3 regions of the Streptomyces sp. NPDC051243 genome follow, and region 3 is predicted to be linked to each of the others. Evidence: riboswitches for the same ligand, from Rfam matches in the RefSeq annotation. Region 3 holds a riboswitch; each other region holds the start of a gene.

Region 1 (5,486 bases), on a different contig from region 3:
GATCGTCGACGGCGTGGTCATAGCCGGGATCACCGCAACCGGCTTCGCCTTCACCGAGAACATCCTCTACCTCGGTACCGCCTTCGGCACCGACCAGCTCTCCGGCGACCGCGGCATCGCCTCCGTCACAGCGGCGACCTTCTTCGTCCGCGTGATCATGTCGCCCTTCGCGCACCCCCTCTTCACGGTCCTCACCGGCATCGGCTTCGGCATCGCGGCGCTGTCGGGTCCGCGCCAGCATGTGCGCCGCGTTCTCCTCCCGATCTCCGGGCTGCTGCTCGCCATGGGCATGCACGCGATGTGGAACGGCTCGTCGGCCTTCGGCGAGTACGGGTTCTTCGCCGTGTACGCGGCCTTCATGGTGCCCACGTTCGGACTGCTGACCTGGCTGGTGATCTGGACACGGCAGCGCGAGCTGCGCACCGTGCGCGAGGAACTGCCCGCGTACGTCATGGCCGGATGGCTGGCCCCGAGCGAGCCCTTCGCGCTCGCCTCGATGCGGGCACGGCGGATGGCCCGGCAGTACGCACGGCGGCGCGGGGGGCCGACGGCGGCCCGGGCGGTGGCGCAGTACGAGGCCTACGCCACGTCGTTGGCGTTCCTACGGCACCGGGGGCGCCGCGGGCGGGCCGGCGCGGACTTCGCCGTACGGGAACGGGAGCTGTTGCACGAGCTGTGGGGGCGGCGGGGTTTCGCCCGCCCGGCGCTGGAGCACGCGGTGACGGCTGCGCAGGCTTGGCCGGCCTACCGGTACGCGGCGCCGGTGCCGGGCCATTGGCAGCCGCAGCCCCAGCCCCAGCCATACGGGCAGGGTTACAGCAGTCCGGCGGCGCCCTACCCCGCGTACAACCCGTACCGGACGTAGTGAAGGGCCGCGCATCGCGGCCCCGCTCAGTCAGGCGGACGCCGCCGTCAGCCTGCCCACCTCCTCCTCCGTCAGCCGCAGCTCCCCCACGCCCAGCAGTGCCGGCAGTTGCCCGACCGTGCGGGCCGAGGCGATCGGGGCCGCCACCGTCGGCTGGGCGGCCAGCCAGGCGAGGGCCACCGTGGCCACCGGGACCTCGTGGGTCTGGGCGATCTCGTCCAGGGCGGCCAGCACCCGGCGCCCCCGCTCCGTCTCCAGGTGCTTGCCGGCGCCCGCCGCGCGGGGGCTGCCCACCGTCGTGCCGGCGCGGTACTTGCCCGTGAGGAAGCCGGCCGCCAGGGCGTAGTACGGGATCGCCGCGAGGCCCTCACGCTCGGCGAGGTCCTGGAGGGCGCCCTCGTAGGTGCCACGGGAGACCAGGTTGTAGTGGGGCTGGATGGCGACGTAGCGGGCGAGGCCCTCGCGGTCGGAGAAGGCGAGGGAGGCCTCCAGTCGCTCCGCCGAGATGTTGGAGGCGGCGATGTGCCGTACCTTGCCGGCCCTCACCAGTTCGTCCAGCGCGCCGATGATCTCCTCGACCGGCACTTCCGGCTTGTCGAAGTGGGTGTAGTAGAGGTCGATGTGGTCGGTGCCGAGGCGGCGCAGGGAGGCGTCCGCGGCCGCCTTGATGTTGGCCGCGGTCAGGCCCTGGAAGTCGGGGTGCTGGCTGACCTTGGTGGCGATCACGACGTCCGAGCGGTTGCCCCGCGCCTTCACCCACTTGCCGATGATGGTCTCGGACTCGCCGCCCGCATTGCCCTCGACCCACGCCGAGTACGAGTCGGCCGTGTCGATGAAGTTGCCGCCCGCCGCCGCGTAGGCGTCGAGCACGGCGAAGGACTGGGCCTCGTCGGCCGTCCAGCCGAAGACGTTGCCGCCGAGGCAGAGTGCGGAGACCTCGAGACCGGAAGAGCCGAGCTTGCGAAGAGAAGTCATGCTCTACGTCAACCGCCGTGCTGGAGCGCCCCATTCCGGCACGGCGACAAAGTTCCCGTAAACCCTGTGGGCACCCCCCCGCCAAGCGGAGCATCTAGGCTGGGGGAAGGTTTCTTCCGTACGGGGTGAGGGCCGGTCAACTGGCCCTGGGGGGACGGCGATGAGCCGAAAGAAGGGCGTCCTGTGGCTGCTGGCCCTGGCCGCCGTCGCGTTCACCGTCACCGTCGTCTGGGGCTTCATCCGGCTCGACAACGACGTCGACAACCCCGAGGGCGGCTTCTCGGGCTGGCAGTGCGCGAGCCGGTCCGGCAGCTGCGATCCCTGACCGCTGCCACGAGCCCGAAACGCCGACGAGGGCAGACTCTGCCTCGCCGGCGTTCACGACGCGTCCTCCCGCCGGTCCGCACGACCGACGTCTCCAAGCGATCAGGAGATCGCCCCCGGGGTCAGACCGAGAGTCCCTTGCCCTGCAGCCAGGCCATCGGGTCGATGCCGTTCGTGCTGCCGTCGGGGTGGACCTCGAGGTGCAGGTGGGCGCCGGTCACGTTGCCGGTGGCGCCGACGCGGCCGATGACGTCGCCCGTGTTGACCTTCTGGCCGACGCTGACGCTGATCGACGACTGGTGCGCGTACCAGATCTCGGTGCCGTCCTCGAGGGTGAGCACCGTCTTGTAGCCGTAGGAGCCGTCCCAGCCGGCGAAGGTGATCGTGCCGGTGTGCACCGCCTTGATCAGCGTGCCCGACGGGGCGGCGAAGTCGAGGCCCGTGTGGTAGCCGGAGGACCAGTAGGCGCCGGCCTGGCCGAAGGTCGAGGTGACGGTGTACGAGGAGGTCGGCAGCGCGTACTGCTTGGCCAGCTCGGCGAGGCGCTCGGCCTCGGCCTTCTTGCGGGCCTCCTCCTCGGCGGCGGCCTTGGCGGCGGCGGCCTTCTCCTGGGCTTCCTTCTCCGCCTTGGCGGCCGCGGCGGCGGCCTCCTTCTCGGCGGCGGCGATCGCCTCCGCGGCGGCCTTGTCGTCGATCTGGTCCTGCTGCAGCTCGGCCTGCGCGATGATCCGGCTGCGCAGCGCCTCACCGGCGTCGGTGCTGGTGCCCTGAACGCTCTCCTGGGCCGTCTCCCCCATGGTGCTGAGCGCGGTGGTCGCGTCCTCGGCGGCCGCGGCGGAGTCGTCGTCGGAGATCAGCGGCAGGTCCGGCATGGTGATGGCGACCGGCGGCTTGCCGCTGTTCGCGCTGGCCATGCCGCCCGCGCCGACGGCGGCTATGACGCCGACGCCGAGAACCGTGGAGCTGCGGGCGAGTCCCCCGCCACGCTGCTTGGCGACGCGGTGCCTGCCACGTACGGGACGAATGGACTCCGCGGTGGGGTTCCACTCCTCGAACGGGCCCTCGTCGGTGCGGTAGCGGTCGTAGCCGAAGGTGTCGGTGCTGCGCTGACTCGGCACGAACGGGGCTTGCGTAGCAGGCCTGTTGGACGCCACGTGGGCGTACTCCTTTCCTTCCTTCTCGCCTACCGGGTTAGCTGACGGGTTCGGAGCAGGAAGGTCTCCTACGCGCGTATACCAACCGTGACTTCACGGTGGAATCCGCGCGATTCACCCCAGGGTGGTGGTTCCCCGGCTCCCTTGCGGGACTCGGCGCGTGAGCACGGAGCCGCCTCTTGTGACGGCTGGGACGACCGCGCTGCGTTATCGAACGTTAATAGACCCGGGGTGCGGATTCCAAGCTGTTCCACTTGATCATTAACGATTTTCGCCTGGACTTACGGGTCATGAGCGGGCCAAATCGGGCGAGTTGGCCACGGCTCAGGAGGCACACAGGTATTGACGGTATGTCAGTTGTTATCGGAGGGCGGTCGCCTGCTCACGGCAGGTGACAACGATCAAGGGCGCCGTACGACGACTTCGACGGAGACGGGGTGGGAAACACTCAGGGCCGGAACTGACTGATCAGTTCCGGCCCTGAGTCTTCAGTAGCGGGGACAGGATTTGAACCTGCGACCTCTGGGTTATGAGCCCAGCGAGCTACCGAGCTGCTCCACCCCGCGTCGGTGACTCCATAGTACGCCATCGGCGGGACCCGAAGCACACGGCTTTCCGTGACCCCTCTCTCATCGGAACGACAGGTGCGTGTTCGGCGCCTTGGCCCGCTCCTCGTATTCCGGCAGCACCACGACATCCACTCCCTCGGCCGCCAGCACCCCGGTCCCGTCCGCCCCCGTCACGAACGTGTCCGGCTCCCGCCAGGCCGTCACCACCCGCCGGACCCCCGCCGCCAGGATGAGCCGCGCGCAGGGCATGGGCCTCGAGGCGCGGCGGGTGCAGGGTTCGAGGCTGCTGTACACCGTCGCGGACGCCAGCCGAGGATCGTCCGGCGCGATCTTCGCGAGCGCCGCCTCCTCCGCGTGCACCACGAGGTCGCCGCCCTCCCTGGAGTACCCGCGCGCCAGCTCGGTCCCGTCGGCGGCCACCACCACCGCCCCGACACTGAACGCCGTCTCCGACGGCGGGCACTGGGCCGCGAGGTCGCACGCCCGGGCCAGCCAGTGCCGGTCGGCGGCGGAGGGCAGGACACCGCCTCCCGGCGCCGTGGGCTCGTAGCGCATCAGCACGACGTCCTCGATGCGCCGTGTCTCCAGCAGGCGCAGCCGTCCGCCCTGATATCCGCCCGGCCCGAACAGCCGCGGCGCGTCCGGGTCGCCGACGAACAGCGGCGCCAGCACCAGCTGCAGCTCGTCCGCGAGCCCCTGCTGGAGCAACTGCGTGTGGATCGTGCCGCCGCCCTCGACCATCAGCCGCTCGACGCCGCGCGCCTCGCGCAGGTGCGTCAGCAGAGCCCGCCAGTCCAGCTCCGCGCCCAGCGCGACCACGTCCGCCGCGACCGGCGTCCGCCGCAGTCGCTCGGCGCCCTTCTCCGTCGTGTAGACGATCTTCCCGCCGCCCGTGTGCCAGAAGTTCGCCGCCGGATCCAGCTCGCCGGACGCGCTGACCGTGACCTTCAGCGGATACTCGGGGCTGCCGGAAGCCACCCGCGTGGCCCGGCGCTCGGCCGAGTTCACCAGCAGCCGCGGGTTGTCCGCCCGGATCGTGCCGGCGCCGACGAGGATCGCGTCCACGGAGGCCCGCACCTCGTCGACCCGGTCGAAGTCGGCGGGGCTGGACAGGAGCAGGCGCTCGGCGGTGGTGTCGTCGAGGTATCCGTCCAGGGAGACGGCGGCGGAGAGCAGGACGTAGGGGTACGACGAGGGCATCGGCGCGCTCCCTTTCGGAGCCGGAGTGGAACCGGGGCAAGGCGGGGCTTGGTTCAAGTTTGAAACAAACCTACACTGGTGGCATGACGACTCGCTGGCTCACCCCCGATGAGCAACGCGCCTGGCGCGCGTACATCGCCGCCGCCATGCTCGTGGAGGACGCGCTGGACCGGCAGCTCCAGCAGGAAGCCGGCATGCCCCACCTGTATTACTCCATCCTCGCCACCCTGTCCGAGGCACCGGAGCGCCGGCTGCGCATGACCGACCTCGCGGAGGGACTGAAGATCACCCGCAGCCGGCTGACATACGCCGTCTCGCGCCTGGAGAAGGACGGCCTGCTGCGGCGCGAGAACTGCCGCTGGGACAAGCGGGGCAGCATCGCGACGCTCACCGACGAGG
Region 2 (5,486 bases), on a different contig from region 3:
GGCGACATCGATCCGGAGCAGACGCTCGCCTGGGTCGAGAAGTACTTCGGCTCCATCCCGGCCCACGACGGCAAGCCCGAGCCGCGCGACGGCTCGCTGCCCGACGTGATCGGCGAGCAGCTGCGCGAGGTCGTCGAGGAGAACGTCCCCGCGCGCGCGATGATGGCCGCCTACCGGCTCCCGAAGGACGGCACGCGCGAGTGCGACGCCGCCGACCTGGCGCTGACCGTGCTCGGGGGCGGCGAGTCCTCCCGCCTCTACAACCGGCTCGTACGCCGCGACCGTACGGCCGTGGCGGCCGGCTTCGGCCTGCTGCGCCTGGCCGGGGCGCCCTCCCTGGGCTGGCTGGACGTGAAGACCTCCGGCGACGTCGAGGTCCCGGTCATCGAGTCGGCCGTCGACGAGGAGCTCGCCCGCTTCGCTCAGGAGGGCCCCACCGCCGAGGAGATGGAGCGCGCGCAGGCCCAGTTGGAGCGCGAGTGGCTGGACCGGCTCGGCACCGTCGCGGGCCGCGCCGACGAACTGTGCCGGTACGCCGTCCTGTTCGGCGACCCCCAGCTCGCGTTCACCGCCGTACAGCGCGTCCTCGACGTCACCGCCGAGGAGGTCCAGGCGGTCGCCAAGGCCCGCCTGCGCCCCGACAACCGCGCGGTGCTCGTGTACGAGCCGACCGCAGCCGAGGCCGCCGAGACCACCGACGAGAACGAGGAGTCGGCGCAGTGACCGAGCTCGCCAGCATGGAGTTCCACCCGCAGCCCCAGGCCGGCCAGGCCCGGCCCTGGGCCTTCCCGGCGCCCGAGCGCGGCAAGCTGGACAACGGCCTGACGGTCCTGCGCTGCCACCGCCCGGGCCAGCGGGTCGTCGCCGTCGAGGTGCTCCTGGACACGCCCCTGGACGCCGAGCCGAAGGGCCTCGACGGCATCGCCACGATCATGGCGCGCGCCCTGTCGGAGGGCACCGACAAGCACACCGCCGAGGAGTTCGCCGCCGAGCTGGAGCGCTGCGGTGCCACCCTCGACGCCTACGCGGACCACCCAGGCGTCCGCGTCAGCCTCGAAGTGCCGGTCTCCCGCCTGCCCAAGGCGCTCGACCTCCTCGCCGACGCCCTCAGGGCGCCCGCGTTCGCGGACGCCGAGGTCGAGCGCCTGGTGCGCAACCGGCTCGACGAGATCCCGCACGAGCTGGCCAACCCCTCGCGCCGCGCCGCCAAGGAGCTCTCCAAGGAGCTGTTCCCGGCGACCTCGCGCATGTCCCGGCCGCGCCAGGGCACCGAGGACACGGTCGCGGGCATCGACTCCGCGGGCGTGCGGGCCTTCTACGAGCGGTACGTCCGCCCCGCCACGTCCACCGTCGTGGTCGTCGGCGACCTCACCGGCGTCGACCTCGACGCCCTGCTCGGCGACACCCTCGGCGCCTGGACCGGCTCCCCGGCCGAGCCGCGGCCCGTCCCGCCGGTGACCGCGGACGACACCGGCCGCGTCGTCATCGTGGACCGCCCCGGCTCCGTCCAGACGCAGCTGCTGATCGGCCGGGTCGGCCCCGACCGGCACGACCGCGTGTGGCCGGCGCAGGTGCTCGGCACGTACTGCCTCGGCGGCACCCTCACCTCCCGGCTGGACAAGGTCCTGCGCGAGGAGAAGGGCTACACCTACGGCGTGCGCGCGTTCGGGCAGGTCCTGCGCTCCGCCCCGGACGGCACGGGCGCGGCCATGCTCGCCATCAGCGGCTCCGTCGACACCCCGAACACCGGTCCCGCGCTGCAGGACCTGTGGACGGTACTGCGTGGCGTCGCCGAGGGAGGCCTCACGGACGCCGAGCGGGACTTCGCCGTGCAGAACCTCGTCGGTGTCGCGCCGCTGAAGTACGAGACCGCCGCGTCCGTGGCGAGCACGCTGGCCGACCAGGTCGAGCAGCACCTGCCCGACGACTACCAGGGGACGCTGTACCGGCAGCTCGCCGCGACCGGCACCGTCGAGGCCACCGCGGCGGCCGTGAGCGCCTTCCCGGCGGACCGCCTGGTGACCATCCTCGTCGGCGACGCGGCCGCGATCCGGGAGCCCGTCGAGGCCCTCGGCATCGGCGAAGTCACCGTGGTGGCAGCCGAGTAGACGGTGCATTACGGCGCCGCGCGCGCGTAGGGGCCCTGGTGACGACAGAGTCGCCAGGGCCCCTTTATGCCCGAATTGAGGAGAGGTTGCCTGTCTGGCCTGTGGGATGCGCTACAAAATCCGGGATCCATTTGGGGATTGAAAGATGTCCCGTTTAGCGTCTTCCGGGCTGTCCGTCAGGCAGTGCGCCGCGCCCGCGGCACCGGACAGTCATCGCCGAGTCCCCGTACGGCGCGAGCCAGGGGAGCCGGGGACCCACCCGTAGTCCCTGGGGTGAATCGGACGCCCGCGCGAAGGCGAGGGGGTCCGTAGGAGACCTTCCTGCTCCGAACCCGTCAGCTAACCCGGTAGGCGAGAAGGAAGGAAAGGATCAGCCACTACATGGCGTTCACCTGCGCCACCGGGAAGAACCGCCCCACCGGGAAGCACCGCCGGCCCAGCCGGTTCGAGCGCACGACGGCCCGTGCGGCCGGCGTCGCCGCCCTCACCGCCACCGGCGTCATGGGCACCCTGGCCGCCCCGGCACTCGCCGCGGAACCCGCCGCCGAACAGACCGGCCTCATACCCGTCATCAGCGTCGACAACTCGATCGCCGACCAGATCGACGCCCAGGCCGACGCCCAGGAGCAGGCGGCCAAGGAGGCCGCCGCGGCGAAGAAGGCCGCCGAGGACGCCGCGCGCAAGAAGGCGGCGGAGAAGGCCAAGAAGGAGCGCGAGGCCAGGGAACGCGCCGCTCGCGAGGCCGAGCGCAAGCGTCTGCTGTCCTACGTGGCCCCGATCTCCGGCTCGTACGTCTCCACCGGCTACAAGGCCGGCGGCGCCGTCTGGTCCTCCGGCAGCCACACGGGCGTCGACTTCCACGCCGCCAGCGGCACCTCCGTGCACGCCGTCGGCTCCGGCACCGTCGTGGAGGCCGGCTGGGGCGGGGCGTACGGCAACCAGGTCGTGATCAAGATGAACGACGGCACGTACACCCAGTACGGCCACCTGTCGTCCGTCGGCGTCTCGGTGGGCCAGACGGTCACCCCGGGCCAGCAGATCGGCCTGTCCGGCGCCACCGGCAACGTCACCGGGGCGCACCTGCACTTCGAGGCCCGTACGACGGCGGAGTACGGCTCCGACATCGACCCCGTCGCCTACCTCCGCTCGCACGGCGTGAACCTCTGACGCCCTCCACGCGCGCGTGAGGGGTCTGACGACTCCCACGCGCGCGGAGGTGACGCCTTCCACGCGCCCGCGTGTGTGACCCTTTCCACTTCCACCCGCGTGGAGGCTCACCATCCCCGTGATCGTCTGACGATGCCCGCTTGGTCGTCCGACGGCACTGGCTCCGCTCCCCGAAGCCCCGGCTCTCCTGGCCGGGGCTTTCGGTGTTTCGCACGAACCGCTGTCCAAAAAATATCCATGGATTCCGGTCCGCCGTCGGAAATTCCGGCCGGTTGCAATAGAGTCACTGAACACACGTCATTCGTCGACGTTTCACGGGGATTAAGGCGGAGGTCGGTCATGCGTATTCCGGCGCACTCGGTGTGCACGGCGATCCGGGACGACATCGTCGCCGGTGTCTACGAGCGTGGCAGCCGGCTCACCGAGGAACTCCTCGCGCGCCGCTACGGCGTCTCCCGTGTCCCCGTGCGGGAGGCCCTGCGCACCCTGGAGGCGGAGGGCTTCGTGGTGACCCGGCGGCACGCGGGCGCGTGCGTCGCCGAGCCGACCGAGCAGGAGGCCGCCGACCTGCTGGAGATGCGTACCCTCCTGGAGCCGCTCGGCGCCTCCCGGGCCGCCCAGCGGCGCACCGAGGCCCATCTGAAGGTCCTGCGCGGCCTGGTGAGGCTTGGCCAGGAGCGGGCCAGGCGGGGTAACAGCGACGATCTGCGCTCCCTGGGCGGCTGGTTCCACGAGACGCTGGCCCAGGCCTCCGGCAGCCCCGCCCTGACCTCGATGCTGACCCAGCTGCGGCACAAGATCGCGTGGATGTACGCCGTGGAGTCGCCGGCCGACCCGGTGGAGTACTGGACCGAGCACGGCGCGATCGTGGACGCGGTGGCGCGCGGCGACGGCGAACGCGCCCGTGCGATCACGGCGCTGCACACCGAGCGCGCGATCTCCGCGCACCGGCTGCGGTTCGGCTCCGGCGGTGACCGCGCGGAGCGCGTGAGGAATTCGCAACATCCCGTAAACATGCCGAGCCTGCGGCATTAACAAGGGCGCCGTATACAAAGAAGAGATATTCGGTGGCGGGGAATTTCCGCTGCCCTTTTTCAGGTGTGCCGTTAATTCCGTCGGCCCCCGCCCGGAAACTCGTCGGCCTCCGCCCGGAAACTCGCCGGCCCTCGCCGGGAACTCTCGTCGGCCCCCGGTTACGACTCGTCATCCGCCCGCCGGAAACAGCGAAGCCGCGCCCGCCGGAAACAGTGAAGCCGCGCCCGCCGAAGGCGGACGCGGCTTCACCGCGTGCTGCGGGAGCCCGCTCAGGTCGTTCAGACCGTCTCGGGCAGTTCCTCGAGCCCCTCGGAGACCAGCTTCGCGAGGCGGTCGAGGGCGGCGTCCGCACCCTCGGCGTCGGAGGCGAGGACGATCTCCTCACCGCCCTGGGCGCCGAGGCCCAGGACAGCCAGCATGGAGGCCGCGTTGACGGGGTTGCCGTCGGCCTTGGCGATCGTCACCGGGATACCTGCGGCCGTGGCGGCCCGGACGAAGATGGAAGCGGGGCGGGCGTGAAGGCCCTCGGCCCAGCCGACGTTGACGCGGCGCTCAGCCATGTGATGCTGCCCTTCGGTTTTCAGGGTTGTCTAGACCAGTTTCCCACACCCGTGAAGCATGCCGGGAGGGACAAAACGCCCCTCCTGAGGTGACCGTCGGGTCGCGGCCTCGACCCGACATACGTCCTCCACAGACTGCCTCGCGCCGTTGTCGTACGCGAGCCGTACGCTGGGCCCCATGCAGAGCGCCTCGGACCGGCACGAGTACCCCGCCCACTGGGAAGCCGACGTGGTGCTGCGCGACGGCGGCACCGCACGCATCCGCCCCATCACCGTTGATGACGCCGAGCGCCTGGTCAGCTTCTACGAGCAGGTGTCGGACGAGTCGAAGTACTACCGCTTCTTCGCGCCCTACCCGCGACTGTCCGCGAAGGACGTCCACCGCTTCACGCACCACGACTTTGTGGACCGGGTGGGACTCGCGGCCACGGTGGGCGGCGAGTTCATCGCAACCGTACGCTACGACCGGATCGGCCCCGACGGAACGCCCGCGTCGGCACCCGCCGAGGAGGCCGAGGTCGCCTTCCTGGTCCAGGACGCCCATCAGGGGCGCGGTGTGGCCTCCGCCCTCCTCGAACACATCGCCGCGGTCGCGCGCGAGCGCGACATCCGCCGG
Region 3 (5,486 bases):
TCCCTTCTCGCCCACGACGGCCGTGTGAATCGTCCTCGGCGCCGGGCGGGCGGCCGATGACAGCCGTGCCGCCCCTGCCGTTCCTCGGCGATGGGCCGCCCCACGACAGCCACGCAGGCCCCACGACGGCCGAACAGGCCCCATGACAGCCGCGTGGGCCGCACCCTCGAACAGGGCACGGCCCGCACCGCCGACGCGCAGCCTCAAGCCACGACCGTCAAGCCACCGACCGGATCCGCGACTTGATGTCGTCCGGCGACAGCGCGCCCTTGGCCGTCACATGGTCCCCCGACGACTCGCCGCGCAGGCGCCGACCGATCCACGGCACCAGGTACTCACGGGCCCAGTGGACGTCGTCCCGGCGGATCTCGAGGGTGCCGCGGGGCGGGAGCGGCGGCCAGGGCTGGTCCGGGTCGGCCGGCACCTCCAGACCGAGGACCTGGCCCGCGCGCAGCGCCACGCGCGTGTGCCCCTCGGGAGACAGGTGGAGCCGGTCGTCGTCCCAGGCCCGGCGGTCCTGGACGGTCTTCAGGGACCACAGGTCGAGCACCGGGCAGCCGTACCGGTCGGCGATGGCCCGCACATGGCCGTTGTAGGTGGCGATCTTGCCCCGCAGATGCTTCAGCACGGGCACGCCACGGGTGTCGAAGCCGGTCGTCACCATGACGGTGCCGACCGCGGCGGTGAGCCGGGCGACCGCCCGCTCGAAGCGCTCGGCCACCTCGTCGGGGTCGGTGCCCGGCCGGATGATGTCGTTGCCGCCGGCGCAGAACGAGACCAGGTCCGGGGCCAGTTCCACGGCTTTCGGGAGCTGGTCCTCGACGATCTGGTCGAGCAGTTTGCCGCGGACGGCCAGGTTGGTGTAGTCGAAGTCGCCCTCGGGGCGCCGGTCCGCGAGCAGGACCGCGAAGCGGTCGGCCCAGCCGACGAACGCCCCGTCGGGGCCGGGGTCGCCGACGCCCTCGGTGAAGCTGTCCCCCACCGCGACGTACGACCCGATCACTGATCTGCTGTCACTCTTCGAATCGCCTGTCACACCGGCATGATTCACCTTCGAATGTGACCTACGCGACCGTAAGGAAGGGTTGACGGACGGTGAGATAAGCCACTCCCCAAGTGTTGACCAAATCTGGAATAAGCCTCTGATCAGGGCTGTTGTGGGCTCAATCGCCACACCCGGAAGTCGCTGAACCGGAAGTGGCTCCAGGTGGTCCGGAAGGCGAAGTGCCCACCGCCGTACGGCTCCGGGTCGGTGAAGTCGAAGACGAGCCGGCCGTTGTTCCACCACCGCACGGTCGGGCCGTCGGAGACGATCCGGACCCGGTGGGGCTCGTTCGCCACGAGCAGCGGCTCGGCGTAGTCGTAGACCAGCGGACGGACCCCGGCCTGACCGACGTACCTGCGCAGCCGTGTGGTGGTGTTCGTGTTGGCGCCGTAGCCGACGTAGTACGTCCTGAGGTGGTCGTACTCCGCCAGGGCCCCGCCTCGCCTGGTCGCGAACAGGTCGTCCGGGGAGCGGACGTCGGTGGCGTTCCAGAAGTTGTTGAGGTCGCAGACGCGGTCGTTGACGCCGCCGGCCGAGATGGGCACGGCCGTGTACTCGATGGCGTACGGGCCTTGCAGCCGCTTTCTGAACCAGATCGTCGCGCCCGCGGGCACGTCGACCTCCAGTACCCCGCGCGAGGCGGTGACGGTGCCGCCCTTCTCCAGTTCCACGGCCCACCGGCCGAGACCGTGACGGAAGTCGTCGTGCGCGATCAGCCCGCGATGGCGCGGGGCCGCGCCGGCGGTGCCCGCGGGGCCGAGGGCGGTCAGAGCGGCGCCAACGGCCAGGGCTGCGAAGGCTCTACGCGTGGTTGTCACTGGGGACGGCTCCTTCCGGGAGGGTGCAGACAGCCGTGCGGATGACGGGCGCCCTCCGATGCCTTGTCACCGCCCCCGCCGGACAGGGGAGTTGACGCGGGCAGCAGAAAGCGCTTGCAGTGCTGCGCCGATCACTGTGCCTTCCCGCCTCCCCTCCTGTCGACACTCCGGACATGCCCGCCACACGAACGCAATGCGGCGCTCACGACCGATCGAGCCCGGACACACCGAAGGCCGGACCCGGGGATCGGGGTCCGGCCTGCGGCAGCGTGTCAGGCGTGGGGTCCGCCCCCGCTCGAGAGGAGCCTCGAGCGGGGAGGGTCGGCGGGGGATCAGCCGATGGCGACACCCTTGGAGCGGAGGTAGGCGACCGGGTCCACGTCCGAGCCGTAGTCCGGCGTGGTGCGGATCTCGAAGTGCAGGTGCGGGCCGGTCGAGTTGCCCGTCGATCCGGAGAGGCCTATCTGCTGGCCCGCGGTCACGGTCTGGCCGGCCGAGACGGAGAGCGAGGACAGGTGGGCGTACTGGGCGTAGTAGCCGTCGGCGAGCCGGATGACGACCTGGTTGCCGTACGCGCCGGCCCAGCCCGCGGAGACGACGGTGCCCGCGCCCACGGCCTTCAGCGAGGTGCCGGTCGGAGCGGAGAAGTCGACGCCGGTGTGGTAGCCGCTGGACCACATGCTGCCCGCCACCTTGTACGCGGTGCCGACGGCGGCCGAGGACAGCGGGGCACTGAAGCCACTGGCGGTGCTGGTCGCCCCGGCGCTCTGGGCAGCCTTGGTCGTCTTGGTCGCGGAGGACTTCGCGGCGGAAGAATCCGAGGAATCCGACGACTTCGAGGGCGAAGAAGAGGAAGACGGGGAAGAGGGCGACGACTTGGGGGTGCTCGTCGCGGCCTTCTTGCCACCGATGGTGAGCTTCAGACCGGGGTGGATGAGCGACGGGTCCGAACCGACGGCCTCTCGGTTGTCGGCGTAGAGCTTCTTCCAGCCACCGCTGACGTTCTGCTCGTCGGCGATCTTCGAAAGGTAGTCGCCGACCTGCACCGAATAGGTCCGCACACCCGTCTTCCGAGCCGCGTCCTTCTTCTCTGCGGCCTTCTTCTCGGCCGCCTTCTTCTCAGCGACCGGAAGTGTCTGAACGGCCTTTCCGGAAACGGACTGCGCGGGAGCGGCATGGGCGCCGGTGGCTCCGATGAGCGGGAGGGCGAGAGCGGCTCCGCCGGTTCCGGCGACGGCTATGGAGCGGGTGAAGCGCAGGGACTTCGGGCGGCGGTGCTTACCCTTCGCGGGCATGGCGAATTCCTCTCCGGCGCCTGCGAGGTGAGCTGTCGGGTGCGGGCTGGAGATGCCCGGCCGCGTCGGGACGCGACTTGACCCCAAGCCTGTTCCGGAGACCGGAACAGGCGGTTTTACCTGTGGGTCCCCCGCTCCTGCCATGGTCGGGTGAGTTTGCGCGGGCTCCGGTCGGCGGCAGGATTCGGCGTCCGTCCGGATTGGTGGCGAACGTAAGCGAGGAAGACGCACGGGAACAAGTGAGAGGTTCCGTCCGAATGCGTTCCTGTTGATCCCTTGTGGGAATTCTCGGTCACCCTGCGTGAATTATTGATGCGCCGCCCGACTCAAAACCCCTTGAAAAGCAGGGGAATTACATGAACATGACGGGCGACGCACGGTCACGAATATGACGCTCCTCACGCGACTCCGCTCCAGCTTCCTTTGCTTCAGAGCGAGTTGGAATGAAGGCGTCAATTCGGACAGAACCCCTAGATGCGGCGCAGGCGGATAACTGTCGCATCAAGGTCGCCGCGCAGGTTGGTGCGCAGTCCGTGATGCAGCAATACGGCACCTCGGTGAACTTCGCCCGTTTCGCGGCATTCGTACGATGCTGTCGGGTCGAGCCCACGCAGCCGCAGCGCCGGTACGGATTCGCCGTAGCTCTGCGCCTGAAGCCAGGCGAGGACGACCGTCTCGTCACCGAGCGCGTACTGCACCGCACTCAGCCCGCCGCGCGGGGGCCGCAGCCGGTAGAGGTCGCCACGCTGCACGACGGGCCGGATCTCCTTGTAGAGCTCCACCCACTCCCGCGCCTCGGCGAGCTCCCCCTCGGTCCACTGCGTGAGGTCTCCGCCGACGCCGAGCACCCCGGCCATGGCACTCACGAAACGGAACCGCAGCGAGCTGGCCCGGCCGTTGAGCTGGTCGTTCGGACTGTCGGTGACCCAGGCGGCCATGACCCGCGCCGGGTGGATCTGACTGAAGCCGTGCTGGATGGCGAGCCGGTCGAGCGGGTCGGTGTTGTCGGACGTCCACACCTGGTCCGTACGGCTCAGCACGCCGAGGTCGATCCGGCCGCCCCCGCCCGAGCAGGACTCGAAGGCGACGCCCGGGTGGGCGGCGCGGAGCCGGTCCAACAGGGCGTAGAAGGCGCGGACGTGGTCGACCCAGAGCCGCTGCGGGTACGGCTCACCGGGCCAGCCCGCATCGCTGAAGCAGCGGTTGAAGTCCCACTTCACGTAGTCGACGGGAGCGCTGGAGAGGATCTCGTCGAGCCGGTTCCAGAGGTATTCCTGGACGTCTTGGCGGGCCAGGTTCAATACGAGCTGATTGCGGAATTCCGTCCGCTTTCGCCCGGTCTGGTACTGCACCCAGTCCGGGTGGGCCCGGTAGAGCTCGCTGTCCGGATTGACCATTTCCGGCTCCACCCAGATGCCGAACTGCATGCCGAGGCCGTGTACATGGTCGGCCAGGGGCTTGAGGCCGGACGGGAAGCGGTCCGGGTTGGGCGTCCAGTCGCCGAGCCCGGCGCGGTCGCTGGTGCGCGCCCCGAACCAGCCGTCGTCGACGACGAACAGCTCCACGCCGATCGCGGCGGCCCGTCGCGCGAGGGCCCTTTGCCGCTCCTCGGAGATGTCGAACTCCGTCGCCTCCCAGGAGTTGAAGAGCACCGGCCGGTCCTGATCGGCGTCGGGGATGACATGGGCGCGCTGGTAGGCGTGCCAGGCGCGGCTCGCGCCCCCGAAGCCGCCGTCGCTCCACAGCCCGGCGAAGACGGGGGTCACGAACGACTCCCCCGCCGCCAGCCGCAGCAGACCCGAGTCGTCGTACCCGACCCCGCCGGTGATCTGCACGCGCGCGTCCGGCAGCTGGGCCACCGCGATCCGCCAGGACCCCGACCAGGCGAGGGCGCAGCCGTACACCTCGCCGCGCTCCTCGGTGGCGTCGGTGTCGAGCGCGACCCAGGGCAGGAGCGGGTGCCCGGTGTGGCCGCGGCGACTGCCGATGACCTTCTCACCGTAGGTGAGGGGCGACTGCGTCAGCCGGGACTCCGCGGCCCAGCGTCCGTGCAGTTGGGACAGCCGCCAGTCCTCGCGCTCGGGCAGGGTCCAGGTGGCGGAGTCGGCGCGCAGCAGCTCCAGGTCGGGCCCCTGGTTGTCCAGGGTCACCCAGCGCTCCACGACGTCGTCGCGCATCCGGTAGTGCAGGGTGATGCCCAGCCCGCCGTCCCGGAACCGCAGCCGCAGCTCCTCGCCCTCGGTCTCGTACGCCTCGAAGGTCCACTCGGTGCCGCGCCGCTCGTCGGTGCGCACGGAAAGGGCCGGGCGCACGAAGCGGGGGCCACCC

What was found. Region 3 has a riboswitch for cyclic di-AMP ahead of ACIBAG_RS20000 (LysM peptidoglycan-binding domain-containing M23 family metallopeptidase). Riboswitches for the same ligand answer to the same signal wherever they lie in the genome.
Region 1: another riboswitch for cyclic di-AMP. It lies ahead of ACIBAG_RS42015 (M23 family metallopeptidase); the one in region 3 lies ahead of ACIBAG_RS20000 (LysM peptidoglycan-binding domain-containing M23 family metallopeptidase).
Region 2: another riboswitch for cyclic di-AMP. It lies ahead of ACIBAG_RS33760 (M23 family metallopeptidase); the one in region 3 lies ahead of ACIBAG_RS20000 (LysM peptidoglycan-binding domain-containing M23 family metallopeptidase).

What each region holds. Positions count from the first base shown of each region.
Region 1 covers NZ_JBITES010000024.1:20,692-26,177, forward strand. Annotated here, with positions in the region: gene ACIBAG_RS42000 (PrsW family intramembrane metalloprotease) at 1-865, shown strand, start outside; gene ACIBAG_RS42005 (aldo/keto reductase) at 896-1,840, opposite strand; gene ACIBAG_RS42010 (hypothetical protein) at 2,001-2,165, shown strand; gene ACIBAG_RS42015 (M23 family metallopeptidase) at 2,287-3,318, opposite strand; cyclic di-AMP (ydaO/yuaA leader) riboswitch at 3,330-3,487, opposite strand; tRNA gene ACIBAG_RS42020 (tRNA-Met) at 3,811-3,884, opposite strand; gene ACIBAG_RS42025 (dihydrofolate reductase family protein) at 3,948-5,087, opposite strand; gene ACIBAG_RS42030 (MarR family winged helix-turn-helix transcriptional regulator) at 5,171-5,486, shown strand, end outside.
Region 2 covers NZ_JBITES010000015.1:134,940-140,425, reverse strand. Annotated here, with positions in the region: gene ACIBAG_RS33770 (M16 family metallopeptidase) at 1-723, shown strand, start outside; gene ACIBAG_RS33765 (M16 family metallopeptidase) at 720-2,108, shown strand; cyclic di-AMP (ydaO/yuaA leader) riboswitch at 2,313-2,476, shown strand; gene ACIBAG_RS33760 (M23 family metallopeptidase) at 2,490-3,275, shown strand; gene ACIBAG_RS33755 (GntR family transcriptional regulator) at 3,615-4,310, shown strand; gene ACIBAG_RS33750 (HPr family phosphocarrier protein) at 4,589-4,870, opposite strand; gene ACIBAG_RS33745 (GNAT family N-acetyltransferase) at 5,049-5,486, shown strand, end outside.
Region 3 covers NZ_JBITES010000007.1:318,818-324,303, reverse strand. Annotated here, with positions in the region: gene ACIBAG_RS20010 (SGNH/GDSL hydrolase family protein) at 218-1,003, opposite strand; gene ACIBAG_RS20005 (DUF6250 domain-containing protein) at 1,147-1,863, opposite strand; gene ACIBAG_RS20000 (LysM peptidoglycan-binding domain-containing M23 family metallopeptidase) at 2,196-3,158, opposite strand; cyclic di-AMP (ydaO/yuaA leader) riboswitch at 3,163-3,321, opposite strand; gene ACIBAG_RS19995 (alpha-galactosidase) at 3,629-5,486, opposite strand, start outside.